One region of the Roseateles sp. GW821-FHT03B02 genome, then DNA from elsewhere that is predicted to be linked to it. Evidence: riboswitches for the same ligand, from Rfam matches in the RefSeq annotation. Region 1 holds a riboswitch; the other holds the start of a gene.
The links. A riboswitch is a leader RNA that binds a small molecule or an ion and turns the genes downstream of it on or off. The one in region 1 is predicted to bind cyclic di-GMP.
Positions count from the first base shown of each region.

Region 2: linked by a shared signal. The riboswitch ahead of AC07VX_RS02215 (S53 family peptidase) and the one ahead of AC07VX_RS18245 (PKD domain-containing protein) in region 1 are both predicted to bind cyclic di-GMP.

Region 1 covers NZ_JBWKUV010000006.1:352,056-359,143, reverse strand. Annotated here, with positions in the region: gene AC07VX_RS18250 (M61 family metallopeptidase) at 1-302, shown strand, start outside; gene AC07VX_RS18245 (PKD domain-containing protein) at 518-2,527, opposite strand; cyclic di-GMP riboswitch class I at 2,600-2,689, opposite strand; gene AC07VX_RS18240 (hypothetical protein) at 3,014-4,000, shown strand; gene AC07VX_RS18235 (MFS transporter) at 4,312-5,685, opposite strand; gene AC07VX_RS18230 (1,6-dihydroxycyclohexa-2,4-diene-1-carboxylate dehydrogenase) at 5,734-6,513, opposite strand; gene benC (benzoate 1,2-dioxygenase electron transfer component BenC) at 6,523-7,088, opposite strand, start outside.
Region 2 covers NZ_JBWKUV010000001.1:503,791-510,878, forward strand. Annotated here, with positions in the region: gene AC07VX_RS02200 (lipase family alpha/beta hydrolase) at 1-801, shown strand, start outside; gene AC07VX_RS02205 (cupin-like domain-containing protein) at 847-1,908, shown strand; gene AC07VX_RS02210 (molybdopterin-dependent oxidoreductase) at 1,983-4,187, shown strand; cyclic di-GMP riboswitch class I at 4,353-4,448, shown strand; gene AC07VX_RS02215 (S53 family peptidase) at 4,509-6,314, shown strand; gene AC07VX_RS02220 (BACON domain-containing protein) at 6,445-7,088, shown strand, end outside.

The DNA of each region.
Region 1 (7,088 bases):
GCATCGGACTGGCCGTAAACAAAAGCGGCACCGTGAGCTCAGTAAGGTGGGACGGTCCGGCATTTGCCGCAGGCCTCATTCCTGGCGCCAAGATCACTCAGGTCGCCAACGAGCCCTTCAGTCTCGAGCGATTGAGGGCTGCGGTCGCGGCAGGAGCACCCTCAGGCATCGACCTTACCTTCGACGTCGAGGGACAGCGGGAGCGCGTTTCCGTCCGCTACAGCGACGGGGTACGCTACCCAGCGCTTGAGCGCGATGAAACGCAGGCGGATCGGCTGCTACACCTGCTGGCGCCACGGTAAGTCCTGCGTCGTCGCGTGAGCGTTGCCACCTTGGTGGCTAGGGCCTGCCGCTCGAAGGCGAAGTATTCCCAGCTGAGTTGAGCCTTGACGCCAAGCCCTTGCGGTATCAAGGGTTCCAAGTGGCAGGGCTGGCGGTGAGCTTGATGCCCGAGGCGGTCACGTCCTGCTCGAGGAGCAGACCCGCTCAAATGGCTGGGCCTGTCAATGAAACTCGTTCAGCGCGCGATCGAATCGCTGGTCTCGGTGTTGGTCGCAGGTTGGTACTCGTAGCCGGCCAGTGTCACCCCGGTCACCGTGAAGACGAAGCTGCCGCTGGTGCTGCGGGAGTTGGGGGACACCAGGCTGGCGACGCCATTGCTGCCGGTGGTGGCGGTGGCGCCAGTGCGGCTGACGATGCCGCTCCAAATGCCGGTCACCACGGCCCCCACCACGGGCTGGCCGCTGCCGTTGAGCACCTTGACCGCCGCGGTAGCCTTGGACTGACCGTTCTTGTTGATTTGCACCGACATCGCGATGTCCGCCACGCGCATAGGAATCACGACGACCGGCGCGTCCACGGTGATCGTGACGGCGCTGCTGGCCGAGAGGCCGCTGTTGTCGGTGACACGCAGTTGTGCGCTGTAGCTGCCCGGGGTGGTGTACGCATGGCTGATGTTGACGCCGCTGCCGCTGGCGCCGTCACCAAACTGCCAGTCGAAGGCCGTGATGCTGCCGTCTGGATCGCTGGAGCCCGCGCCAGAGAAGCTGACGGTCAGCGGCGCGGTACCGCGCACGGTCGAGGCGGCGATCTGCGCCGTGGGCGCGCTGCCAATCGGCGTGGTGAAGCTGGCCGACAGCGCGTAGTTGCCCAGGCTGCCGTAGTTGGTGTAGCCGGTCGTGAGCGGGTCGCCCTTGCCCACACCGGTCACGGCCAGGGTGTAGGTGCCGGCGCTGGCCAGGTTGAGGCTGGCGCTGGCATTGAGGGCATCAACTGGATTGAGTGTGGCCAGGACGGTACCCGCGGCGTCGCGCAGGGTGAGCTGGGCGTCCAGGTTGGGGGAGCGCGAGGCGGGACTGAGCGTCAGGTTCAAGGGGCCCGCGCCAGCGCTGAAGCTGAACATGTCCACATCGCCCGGGCGTTCGATGACGCCGGTCGCTTTGGCGGTGGTCACGCCGCCGGCATCGGTACCGGTCAGCCGTGTGGCGGTGGCCAGGGTGTCGCCGTGATCGTCAGCGCGCAGCGGCAGGCCGTTGGCCTGCATCACGACGTAGTCGTCCTGCACGTTGTTGGCGCCGGCGTACTCGCCCTTGCTCCACTGCACCAAGGCCTGGTAGTAGCCCACGCCCATGATGGGCGCCCAGCCCGTCGCGCCGCTGCCCTGGCCCTGGTAGTAGCTGTTGGTGGCGTCGCCGTCATGGCTCAGGCCCATGTTGTGGCCGGCCTCGTGGCTGATGGCCTCGGCCACGTATTTCTCGTTGCCGGGGCCCAGTGCGTCGTAGAACACCAGGGCGGGTTTGTAGAAGTCGCTGGTGTCGTCAAAGATGCCAAGATAGGCCACGCCGCCGCAACTGCAGCTGTAGACACCCGCGCGGGTGGTGATCAGCACCGTGGTGCCGAAGACTTGGTCAGTGCTGCCGCTGCGCGTCAGGATCTCAGGCAGCGGCGCTTCGGTCGTGACGTCCACATCGAAGGGGGCGTAGTCTTCCGCCACACGCTGCCAGATGTACTGGATGCGCTGCAGCTCGGTGGTGTTGAAAGTGCCGGGGATGCCGTCCAGGTCGAATGCCGGCGCCTGGATGGTGGTTCCACTGCTGTTCCAGGCAGTGCCGTTCAGTGTCGCGCCCTTGAAGTTCAAGTAGATGGTGCGCACAGCGCCGGGGCGACTGTGCAGCAGGAAGGTCTGGTCCAGCGGCAGCAGGCTGCCGTCCAGCACATTGGTGGGCGTGCTGGCGGCCAGGGGTTGATCCAGCTCTTCCACGAAGAAGACGCGGCCGCGGGCATCTAGGCGCATGCGCTTGTCGGCCCGCAGTTGGGCCACGAACTCTTCGGGCGACTTGCCGTACCAGGCGGCCACTTCAGGCAGGCGCGCGCCCAGCACGTCGACGGCGCGCTGGCCGGCGATGCCGTCGCGGCCGACATCGAGCAGGCGCAGTTGCGGGAACGGGGGCTTGACGCCCGCTGGCGGCGCAGCCAGCACGGGCAGCGCCAGAAGGGCACTCAGAAGGAGGGAAAGTAGTCGCAGCATGAGAGGCTCCAAAACGGGCCACGTCACGAGGGGGTCGCGCTGTGCGAAGGAACGACGCGGAATGGGGAATTCCGCAACGGCCCCGCTGTCCTGGCGGCGCAGACCGCTTTAGACCGGAAGCTTTGCGACCCCGGCTTTCGCGCGGGTGTGCCCAGTTGCCGCATCGTAGGAAACTCGGTGCCTGGCGGTCATTTGCTCTTACGCAGGCTTACACCCCACGACCGACAGCAGCAACTCCAGCGTCGCCAGTTACACCATGCAAAGGGCCGCCGATGGATCAAGGCCTTGACGGCAAGATCAATAGTCAAATCGCCCCAGCTTCAGTAGACACGTTCGAGCGTAGGCGACTGAGCGGGGGGATGGATCCCCCGCAAAGCGAGTGAGGGCTCGACTCCCAGAGGCGGCGGGGAACGAGGCACGCGCCCTGGCGGGCGGCCCCGCTGGCCTGCTAGCGTTGCAGGTCAGCAATGAACACCAGAGGGAATCATGATCGACCCATGGCTGGAACACGCCAGAGCCAAGGCGAATGGTGCTACTGACGAAGAGGCCTACCGGGTGCTCAACGCTGCAAAGAGTGCGCTTGCTGATGAGCGCACCAGGCAGCGCGATGAAGCGATGCGACGGGACAGGGAAGCCGAGCTCCAACGCGACCGAATTCGCACGGAGGACCGGCGTCGAGAGCGAGAGCGGCAGCGCGCGGACAGCTTCGAGGAGATGCGTGACGCGTTTGCTGCGGACGCAGTGCGCCGGCAAGCGGAGCTGAGGGAACAGAGCTACGAACAGCGCTCCCGCGGGAGATTCGTTTGGACGGTCTACAGCGAGGACCGTTCGCTTGTCCGGCGCACGGCCGGCTGGCTCTTCGGCACTTCGACGGGGCCTGACCAAGTCCAGCTGAGCTTCCTGGTCCGGGATATCCACGACGAGATGATCCACAAGACGAACAACGGTGACGGTGTACTCGAGCGGTACTGCGATCAGTTTGGCGTCCCACGCTGGCGTGCAATCGATCATCTGAAGGTGGCGCTCAATTCCAAGGAGCTCGCCAACCTCCTGGCTTCTCAGCCAGAGCCAACCTACTGGGCGAACAACTCGTTTCAGGACCAGCCGGTGGTCGGAGGGCCAGCCGCCATCAATATGACGCCGGACGTCCACATTCACGTGACGCACGAAGAAGTGGGGGTTGCTCATGAGGAGAGCGAGGCCACTTCCGAACTAGATCCGAGCGACTTTGACGCCACTCCAACGCCAGAAGAAGCGCGTGCTCAAGCCGGCCCATACGCTGACGCCGAGAGAGCAGCCCTGATTCGCGCCTACCTGGAGGCTGGCAAGCCCACCGGGCTCATCGCCGACAAGCTGATTGCGCAGGGGTTGTCGCGCGCCGACGCTTACGCAGAGATCAACGCGGCCCGAGGCCGTGTGTCGGGTAGGGGCGCGGTGGCCACCCGGGCCAGCCGAACACGCGTCAATCGCTGACATCATCAGCGCAGGCAGTTGCGGGCGTAAGTCCGCACCTTGTCCTGCGAGCCAGCGTCGATATCGACCCTGTATCCAACGAATGTGGGGGCGTCACGCGCCACCTGCATGACATGGCCGACCGAGTTGGCGGTCTGCAAGCTCTTCATAACCTCCGGCGTGATAGGCAGGACTGCCCTATCGCCGCAAACGACTGCTGCTCGGAGCGCAGGACAAGTGCTCTCGATCCATGGCAGTGAAGCGCCCCCCGGTAAGCCGTCCGGGAGCCGATGCTCAACCGCGCAACTTCCCTGTCACTCGGCAGGACCAACTCATGTCCTTGCGGCAACCCCAACGGAGCCGGCATCGCGGGGACGAAACGGCGCAGCCGTCTTGGAATGTTCCTTGAGGCCAAACCAGGTGAACGCCAGCATCGCCAAGCAGGCCAAGACGCCAGGCAATGCGAACGCCAGGAAGTTCGCGCTCAGTGGCACGCCCAGACCCATGAGGGCGCCGCCCAGCACAGGCCCGACGATGGCGCCGTTGCGCCCGACGCCTGACGCCCATCCCAGGCCGGTGGAGCGAATGGCTAGGCCGTAGAACTGCGCACCACAGGCATACAGCAGGATCTGCGAGCCGATGGTCGTGGCGCCAGCTACCGCGATCAGGCTGTACAGCACCCAGCTCGGGCTGTTGAAACCCAGCAACCCGATCGACACGGCTGACAGCGCGAAGAACACCGCCAGCACGCGCGGCAGGTTGAATCGATCACCCAGCCACCCCCCGCCCACCGCGCCGAAGATGGCGCCGAAGTTCAGCACAAGCAGGAAGCTCAGGGACGAGCCGAGGCCATAGCCGGCCTTCGTCATGAGCTTGGGCAGCCAGGAGTTGAGGGCGTAGACCATCAGCAGGCAGCAGAAGAACGCCGTCCACAGCATCCCCGTGCGCAGTGCGCGGCCGTCGCGGAAGAGCTCCAGCAGCGGGGCGCCGCCCGCCTTGATCGCCGGCATGGTCAGGTGCTGGCCGGCCTGTGGGCGGTAGGTGGGCTCGACACGGCCCAGCACGGCCTGGGCCTCGTCCAGCCGGCCCTGGCGGATCATGAAGCCCACGGACTCGGGGAGGAACGTCATGATGAGCGGCAGCAGCAGCAGCGGAACGCCCGCCACGAAGAACACGGACTGCCAACCGTAGCTCGGCAGCAGTGCCATGCCCAGGCCTGCCGACAGCATGCCGCCCACCGAGTAGCCGCTGAACATGATGGCCACCAGCGTGCTGCGAATCTTGCGCGGCGCGTACTCGCTCATCAGCGCCACCACATTGGGCATGACCCCGCCGATGCCCAAGCCCGCGATGAAGCGGCAGACGCCGAACTCCGTAGGGTTGCGTGCCAAGCCGTTGAGCACCGTGAAGCCACTGAACAGCACCACGCAGATCGTGATGGCCTTCTTGCGGCCGATCTTGTCGGACAACGGCCCGAACACCAGCGCGCCGGCCATCATGCCGAACAGGGCATAGCTGCCCAGCGCACCGGCCTGCAGCGGCGTGAGGGCCCATTCCTTCATCAGCACCGGCAGCACGACGCCGTAGATGACGAGGTCATAGCCGTCAAAGATGATGATCAGCGCGCACCAGAACAGCACCATCCAGTGGAAGCGGTTGAAGCGGGCGTCGTCGATGAGCCTCGACACGTCGATCTCGCGGGTCATGGGTTTGTCTCCTTTGGAAGTTTTTGGGTTGGCGTTGCTGCCCCGGTCTCAGCCGAGGTCACCACCGCCCACCGGCAGCGTGACGCCGGTGATGTAGGCCGCCTCGTCCGAGGCCAGAAAGAGGATGGCGCCGACCTGCTCGTCGATCGTCCCGTAGCGCTTCATCAGCGAGGAGTCGAGCGTCTGGTCCACGATCTGTTGGTACCAGGCCTTTTCTTGCTCGCTCTGCGGCGCGGTGTTGCGCGGGATGCGACGCGGCGGCGCCTCGGTACCGCCCGGCGCCGTGGCGTTCACCCGAACGCCGCGCTGGGCGGTCTCGAAGGCCAGGCAGGCCGTCAGTGCATTCACGCCGCCTTTGGCCGCGCCGTAGGGCACCCGGTTCAAGCTCCGCGTCGCAATCGACGACACATTGACGATGGCGCCGCGCCCCTGCTCCAGCATCACCGGCAGTGCAGCGCGGCAGCACCACAGCGTGGGGAAGAGTGAACGGCGCACCTCGGCCTCGATCTCGTGCTCGCCGTAGTGCTCAAAGGGCTTGGCCCAGATGGTGCCACCGACGTTGTTGACCAGCACGTCGATGCGGCCGAAGCGCTCCAGCGCGGCGGCCATGACGCCGTTGCAGTCGGCGAACTTCTCGAGGTCGGCGGTGAGCGTCAGTACGCGGCCGCCAGCGCCCGACAAGGCGCGCAGTTCGTGAACGAGCTCGGACCGGTCGATGGCCGCCACTTCGGCGCCCTCTTCCAGCAGCCGCTCGACGACACGTCGGCCGATGCCCTGGGCGGCGCCGGTGACCACCGCCACGCGGTCCGTGAAGCGTTGAGTTGTCATGGTCGCTCCTCAGGCGCTAGCCGCGAACTTCTCGTAGAAGAAGTTGGCGGGTTGGAGACCACGATCGCGGATGAACTGGCTCACCGCCTCCACCATCGGCGGCGGCCCGCACAGGTAGATGTCCACTTCACCGTCGTGCAGGTGCGCGGGCTCCAGGTGCTGGGTGACGTAGCCCTTCTTCGGCCAGGTGCTCTCGGCGCTGGCCACGCAGGCGCTGTAGGTGAACTGAGGGATGCGCTCGGCGAAGGCGGCAAGCTTGTCCATCTCGACCAGGTCTGCATCGTGCGTCACGCCGTAAATCAGGTGCACCGGATGCGGCGTGCCCTGCTCGGCAATCTTCTCCAGCATGGCCGTGAAAGGCGCCAGGCCCGTGCCGCCGGCCAGCAGCAGCAGTGGCCGCTTGATCTCGCGCAGGTAGAAGCTGCCCATTGGCCCGGTGAGCGTCATCGCATCGCCGGCCTTCGCCAGCTGCATGAGGAAGCTGCTCATGAGCCCGCCCGGTACGTTGCGGATGAGGAAGGACACCTCGCCATCGCGCGGCAGCGAGCTGAACGAGTAGGCTCGCGTGGCCGTGC
Region 2 (7,088 bases), on a different contig from region 1:
TACCTCGAAGACACCGCCAACCCGCTGGCCACGCCCATGAGCCTGCGCCCGCTGGTGGACGGCGCCAGCGGACCCGCCCTCGTGATGCTGCACGGCCTGTGCATGAACGAAGCGCAGTGGCGCCGCCATCCCGACAAGGAAAGCGCCGACTTCCCCGCCGCCCTGGCCAGGCTGGGCTATCAGCCGCTGGGCCTGCGCTACAACTCCGGCCGCGCCATCTGGCGCAACGGCGCCGAACTGGCGCGGCTGCTGGACAAGGTTCCCGGCCCCATCACTCTGCTGGGGCACAGCATGGGCGGCCTGGTGGCGCGCAGCGCCATCGCCCAGGCCAGGCAGCGGCGCTGGCTGCGGCGGCTGCGCTGCCTCGTCACGCTGGGCACACCGCACCAGGGCGCGCCGCTGGAACGCGGCGGCCAGCAACTGCAGCAGCTGCTGGCCTTCAGCGCCTACTCGCGCCCGCTGGCCCTGCTGGCCGCGCGACGCAGCGCCGGCATCCGCGACCTGCGCCACGCCAGCCTGCTCGAAGCCGACGCCGGCCGCGCCAGCCAGCTGCCGCTGCCCGAGGGCGTGGCCTGCTACGCCGTGGCCGCCACCACGTCGAAGAAACCCACCGGAACGCCGGCCCGCTGGCTGGGCGACGGCCTCGTGCCGGTGGCCAGCGCGCTCGGCCAGCACCGCTCGCCGGCGCGGCGCCTGGCCTTCACCGACACCGCCCTCTTCACCGGCCTGGGCCACCTCGGCCTGCAGACCGATGCGGCCGTGCTGAAGCAATTGGAGGGATGGCTGCGCCACCCGGCCTGACACCACAATCGGCGCTCGCCGGACCACTCCCTGCCCCGCCGCGCCATGCCCCTCGCCCCGCTCAAGCCTCCGCCCCTGCCGCGCCCGGCGGCCCTGCTGGACCTGACGCCCGACTGGCTGCAATGGCTGGCCGAGAACCGCCTGTGGGACTGCTCGCCCACCTCCATGCTCGACACCATGGTGGCCGCCGGCCAGGACGTGGAGCGCAGCACCGCCGCCATTGCGCAGATCGACCACGACCCCGTCTTCCAGGCCGCGCGCCGCCACCAGCAGATGCTGCGCAAGCTGGAGTCGGTCTGCGCCAACCTGCAGCAGGTATGGCAGCAGGCGCCGGGTCATGCCGTCATCGAGAGGCGCCGCGGCGTGGGGCGCGAGGAGTTCCTGGAGAAGTACGTCCACTGCTGCCGGCCGGTCGTGCTGACCGACGTGGCCGAGGACTGGCCGGCCATGCACCGCTGGTCGCCCGCCGACCTGGTCGCGCGCTTCGGCCACCTGGACGTCGACGTGCAGGTGGGCCGCAACGGCGACGCCCTGTTCGAGCAGAACAAGACCACGCTGCGCCAGCGCATGAAGGTCGCCGAGTTCGTCGACCTGGTCGTCAGCGGCGGCGCCACCAACGACCACTACCTGACGGCCAACGACGAGATGCTGCGCCGCCCCGAGTTCCTGCCGCTGCTGCAGGACATCGGCCGCATGCCGCCCGTCTGCGACCCGGCGCTGCTGCACACCGCGGCATCCTTCTGGTTCGGCCCGGCCGGCACGCGCACGCCGCTGCACCACGACACGCTGATGCTGTTCCACACGCAAGTCGTCGGCCGCAAGCGCTGGCGCTTCGTGTCGCCGCTGCAGACGCCGCTGCTCTACAACCGCATGGGCGTCTACAGCCCCATCGACCTGGACGCACCCGACTTCGCCCGCTACCCGCGGCTGCGCGAGGCCGTCGTGCTGGAGACGGTGCTGGAGCCCGGCGACACGCTGTTCCTGCCGCTGGGCTGGTGGCATCAGGTGGCGTCGCTGGAGATGAGCATGTCATTCAGCTACACCAACTTCGACGCCGGCGTGCCCAACGAGTTCGGCTATGTGAACCCGAGCATCGGCAACTGGTGAGCATCCTGTCGCCGGATTGACGCCGGCGCCGCTTCGGCACCCGCAGAATCGCGCGCCAAACGAAGGAGACAGCCATGCCCGAGAGCCACTACCGCATCTGCCCGCTGTGCGAGGCCTGTTGCGGCCTGGAGGTGAAGACCGAAGGCGCCAAGGTCATCGCCATCCGCGGCGCCGAGAACGACGTCTTCAGCCACGGCTACCTGTGCCCCAAGGGCGTGAGCCTGAAAGACCTGCACGAAGACCCCGACCGCCTGCGCACGCCGCTGATCAAGCGTGACGGCGTCTTCGTCGAGGCCAGCTGGGACGAGGCCTTCGCCGAGATCGAGCGCCGCCTGCTACCGATCTGGCGCGAGCAAGGCCCCGACTCGGTGGGCCTGACCATCGGCAACCCGGCCGCGCACAAGGTCAGCCTGCTGGCCTACACGCCGCGCCTGGTGCGCGCGCTCGGCACCCGCAACGCCTTCAGCGCCTCCACGCTGGACCAGATGCCCAAGCAGCTCAGCGCCGGCCTGATGTTCGGCCACTGGCTCTCCATCCCCCTGCCCGACATCGAGCGCTGCGACTATCTACTCATCCTCGGCGGCAACCCGATGGTGAGCAACGGCAGCCTGTGGACCGTGCCCGACTACCGCGGCAAGGCCAAGGCCATGCGGGCGCGCGGCGGCCGCATCGTCGTCGTCGACCCGCGCCGCAGCGAGACGGCCGCGGCGGCCGACGAGCACCTGGCCATCCGCCCCGGCGGCGACGCGCTGCTGCTGGCAGGCATCGCCCACACGCTGTTCGCCGAGAACCTCGTCAAGCTGGGCCGGCTTGAGGCCCACGTCAACGGCCTGGAAGAAGCCCGCGCCGCCGTCGCACCCTTCGCGCCCGAAGTGACGGCCGCCGGCTGCGGCATCCCGGCCGAGACGCAGCGCCGCATCGCCCGCGAGATCGCCAGCGCGCCGCGCGCCGCCGTCTATGGCCGCATCGGCACCTGCACGACCCGCTTCGGCACCGTCAACTCCTGGCTGGTGGACCTCATCAACGTGCTGACCGGCAACCTCGACCGCGAAGGCGGCGCGATGTTCGCCAAGGCCGCCGCCTTTGCGCCCAACACGCAAGGCAAGCCGGCTAGCGGCAAAGGCATCACGACCGGCCGGCGCAAGAGCCGCGTGTCCGGCGCGCCAGAGGTCTTCGGCGAGCTGCCCATCACGGTGATGGCCGAGGAAATCGAGACGGCGGGTGAAGGCCAGATCAAGGCCCTCATCACCGTGGCCAGCAACCCGGTGCTGTCGGCCCCCGGCGGCCCACGCATCGCCCGGGCCCTGGACCGGCTCGACTTCATGCTGAGCCTGGACATCTACGTCAACGAGACGACCCGCCACGCCGACGTCATCCTGCCCGGCCTCTCGCCGCTGGAAGACCTGCACTTCGACGTTGCATTCCCCCAGCTCAGCCACCGCAACCACGCACGCTTCTCTGGCCCGGTGTTCGATGCACCCGCCGGCACGCCGCAGGAATGGCAGACCATCCTGCGCCTGTGCGCCCTGCTCGAAGGCCGCGGCCTGGGGGTGGACGTGGGCCAGCTCGACGACGAGGCCATCGAGGCGGACGTGCGCCGCTTTGCCGGCGACCAGACGCCCGCCGTCCTCGCCGCGCTGCGACCCTGGCGTGGCGTCGAGCGCCTCATCGACCTGCAGCTGCGCGTCGGCCCCTATGGCGACCAGTTCGGCCGCAGGCCGGATGGCCTGAACCTCGCCAAGGTCCGCGCGGCCAGCACCGTCGAGGGCGGCGGCGTGGATCTCGGCGCCCTCACGCCGCGCATTCCCGAGGTGCTGCGCACGCCCAGCGGTCGCATCGAGCTCGCCCCGCCCTCGGTGCTGGCCGACCTGGCGCTGGTGAAGGCCGACCCCGCGCCCGAGTTCAGCCTCATCGGCCGGCGCGACACGCGCTCGGGCAACAGCTGGATGCACAACCTGCCCGTGCTGGCCAAGGGGCCGGAACGCTGCACGCTGCTGGTCAACCCCGGCGATGCCGATCGCCTGGGCCTGACCGAATTCGCCAAGGTCAGGAGCGCCGTGGGCGAGCTGATCGCCCGCGTCGAGCGCAGCGCCGACATGAGCCCCGGCGTCGTGAGCCTGCCGCATGGCTGGGGGCACGACCTTGACGGCGTACAGCTCGGCGTGGCGCGCGAACGGCCGGGCGTGAACATGAACGCGCTGCTGGACGACGCGGCCCGCGACCCGCTGAGCGGCAACGCGGTGCTGTCCGGCATCGCCGTCGTCATCGAAGCGTCATGACGATTTGTATCGCCGGTGACACAAAGCAACCACACGGGAGACATGCGCGAAACCCAGACTGCCGGCAGCTCAAGACCACGCCGCCCGCCGCGGCAGAAGTCACGCACCGCCGCGCACCGGACGGTGCGTGCCGATGCCCCGGCACCTAGACTGACCCCGTTTCACCAACCCTGAGGGCAAACCCGTCGAAAGGCGGGGACGCAAAGCCACCGGCCTAACGCACTTGCAGCACGCAAGTGCCACGGCAGCGGGGCCGCCAAGACCGGCAGGTCTTGATCGGCGTGGCCCTCCGTTTCTCTACCTCTGCACGAGAACCCGGCCATGCGCAGTACCGCCCTCTCCTGGACCCTCAGCCTCATCACCGCCGCAGCCCTGACCGCCTGCGGCGGCGGCAGCGACAGCCCCACCGTCCAGGCCAGCGCGGCGCCCTCGGCCATCTCGCTGAGCGTCGAGCTCGGCGACGGCGCCGCGGCCAGCGCAGCAGCCGATGTTATCGCCCAGCCCAGCTTCCACACCGCTGCCGTCGACCTCGCCGAGCCCGACAACGGCCCCGCGCCGCACCGCGCCCTGGCCCTGTCCGGCCTGTCCACCAAGGGCCTGACGCGCGAGCGCCTGGACGACGCCCAGCGCCCCCATGCCCTCGCCTCGGGTGCCGGTGAAGCCGCCCCCATGGCCACGTCTACCGCCGTCACCGTCTACACGCCGGCGCAGATCCGCGCCGCCTATGGCCTGCCGGCCCTGCCCGCCAGCACCACCGGCCTGACCGCCGCGCAGGCCGCCCAGCTCGGCGCCGGCCAGACCGTCTACATCGTCAACGCCAAACACAACCCCAACACCGCCGCCGAGCTGGCCGCCTTCAACGCCAAGTTCGGCCTGCCCGGCTGCACGACGCGCACCCTCGCCGCCAACGCCAGCTTGCCGCTGGCCGCCGCGTCCACGAGCAGCTGCGAGCTGGTCGTCGCCTACAGCACGACGGCCGGCGCGCTCACCGCCACGGCCCCGGCCTACGACAGCGGCTGGGCCACCGAGATCGCGCTGGACGTGCAATGGGCCCATGCCACCGCGCCGCTGGCCCGCCTGGTTCTCATCGAGGCGCCGGACGCCGGCGTGGGCAGCCTGTCCAGGGCCGTCGCGCTGGCCAACAAGATGGGCGCGGGCGTCGTCTCCATGAGCTTCGGCGCCGCTGAGGGCAGCTGGACGACGAGCTACGACAGCAGCTTCTCCACCGCCGGCATGAGCTACCTCGCCGCCACCGGCGACAACGGCGCGGCGGTGTCCTGGCCCTCGGTGTCGAGCAAGGTCGTGGCCGTGGGCGGCACGACGCTGGCCTACAGCGGCAGCGGCGCCCGCAGCGAGACGACCTGGACCGGCACCGGCGGCGGCACCAGCGCCTATGTGGCCCTGCCCAGCTACCAGAGCGGCACCATCGGCGGCTACGCCAGGCGCGCCGTCGCCGACGTCGCCTTCAACGCCGACCCCAACTCCGGCCAGTACGTGGCCACCATCGCCCAGGGCTCGACGACCGTGCGCTGGGTCAGCGCCGGCGGCACCAGCCTGGCCACGCCGCAGTGGGCCGGCCTGCTGGCCGTGGCCAACGCGATGCGCGTGGCCTCGGCCAAGACCGTGCTCGGCCAACCGCATGCGGCGCTGTACCAGCAGATCGGCGCCGTGCCGACGCAGTACGCGGCCGCCTTCATGGACGTGTCCAGCGGCAGCAACGGCAGCTGCACGGCCTGCACCGCCAAGACCGGCTACGACACGCCCACCGGCTGGGGCACGCCCAATGCCAGCGCGCTGCTGACCAGCCTCAGCGGCGCCAGCGTCACGACGAGCAGCAGCACGACGACGACGACCAGCACCGGCCCGCAGCTCACCACCACCAGCCTGACAGGCACCGCCGGCAAGGCCTTCGCCGGCACCATCGGCTACAGCGCGCCGGGCGCGACCTCGCTGTCCATCTCCATCAGCGGCGCCCCCAGCGGCATGACGTTCTCGGCCACCAGCGCGGGCATCGCCGTCGGCTGGGCCAGCCCCGTGGCCGGCAGCAGCAGCCTCGTCATCACGCTGAAGGACAACCTGGGCCAAACCTCGACGGGCACGGTCACGGTGACGATCAGCGCGAGCTGAACTCGTGCCGGCCCCGCGCGGGCCGGCACGAGCCGACGATCCCCCTATGATGCGCGCCGCATTCAATGCGGCCCGCCACAGCACCGGCCTCCCAGAGGGCCGGGCGCAGGCCGCGCAAAGGGAGGATTTCTTGCAGCATCAATACCGGATCACCCGCACCGTCCTGTGGTGCCTGGCCTTGTCGCTTGCCGCCTGCGGCGGCGGTGGTGGCGGTGGGTCGAGTTCAGGCGGCGGCTCGGTGAGCCCCGCACTGACTTTCTCGCCCAGCACGCTGGCCGCGAACTTTCCTGCCGGCCAGCCTTTGCCGCTGACCGTCACCGCGACGGCACCGCGCCCGGAGGACTTCCAGCAGAACGTCTACGTCGTCGTGCTCGACGAGAAGCAGGTCATCCGCAACGACGTGACGGTGACGGCGCTGTCGCCCGGCCAGTACAGCGCCCGCATCACGCCGTCGGCCCTGCTGGTGGCGGGCCGCTACACGGGCACGCTGTCCGTGCGCCTGTGCAAGGACAGCAACTGCACGGCCCAGTTCCCCGGCTCGCCTGTGCCGCTGCCCTACGACTTCAACGTGCAGGAGGTCTTCGCCCCGTTGGCGTTGACCAGCCTAAGCCCGACGGCGCTCACGGCCTACGCCGGCGGCGGCAAGACCCAGAGCCTGTCGCTGCGCCTGACCGGTGACAAGCTGCGCTGGACCCTCGCCAGCAATGCGGCCTGGCTGCAACTGGGCAGCGGCAGCGGCACGGGGGGCCAGGACATCCAGGTCACGGTGAACCC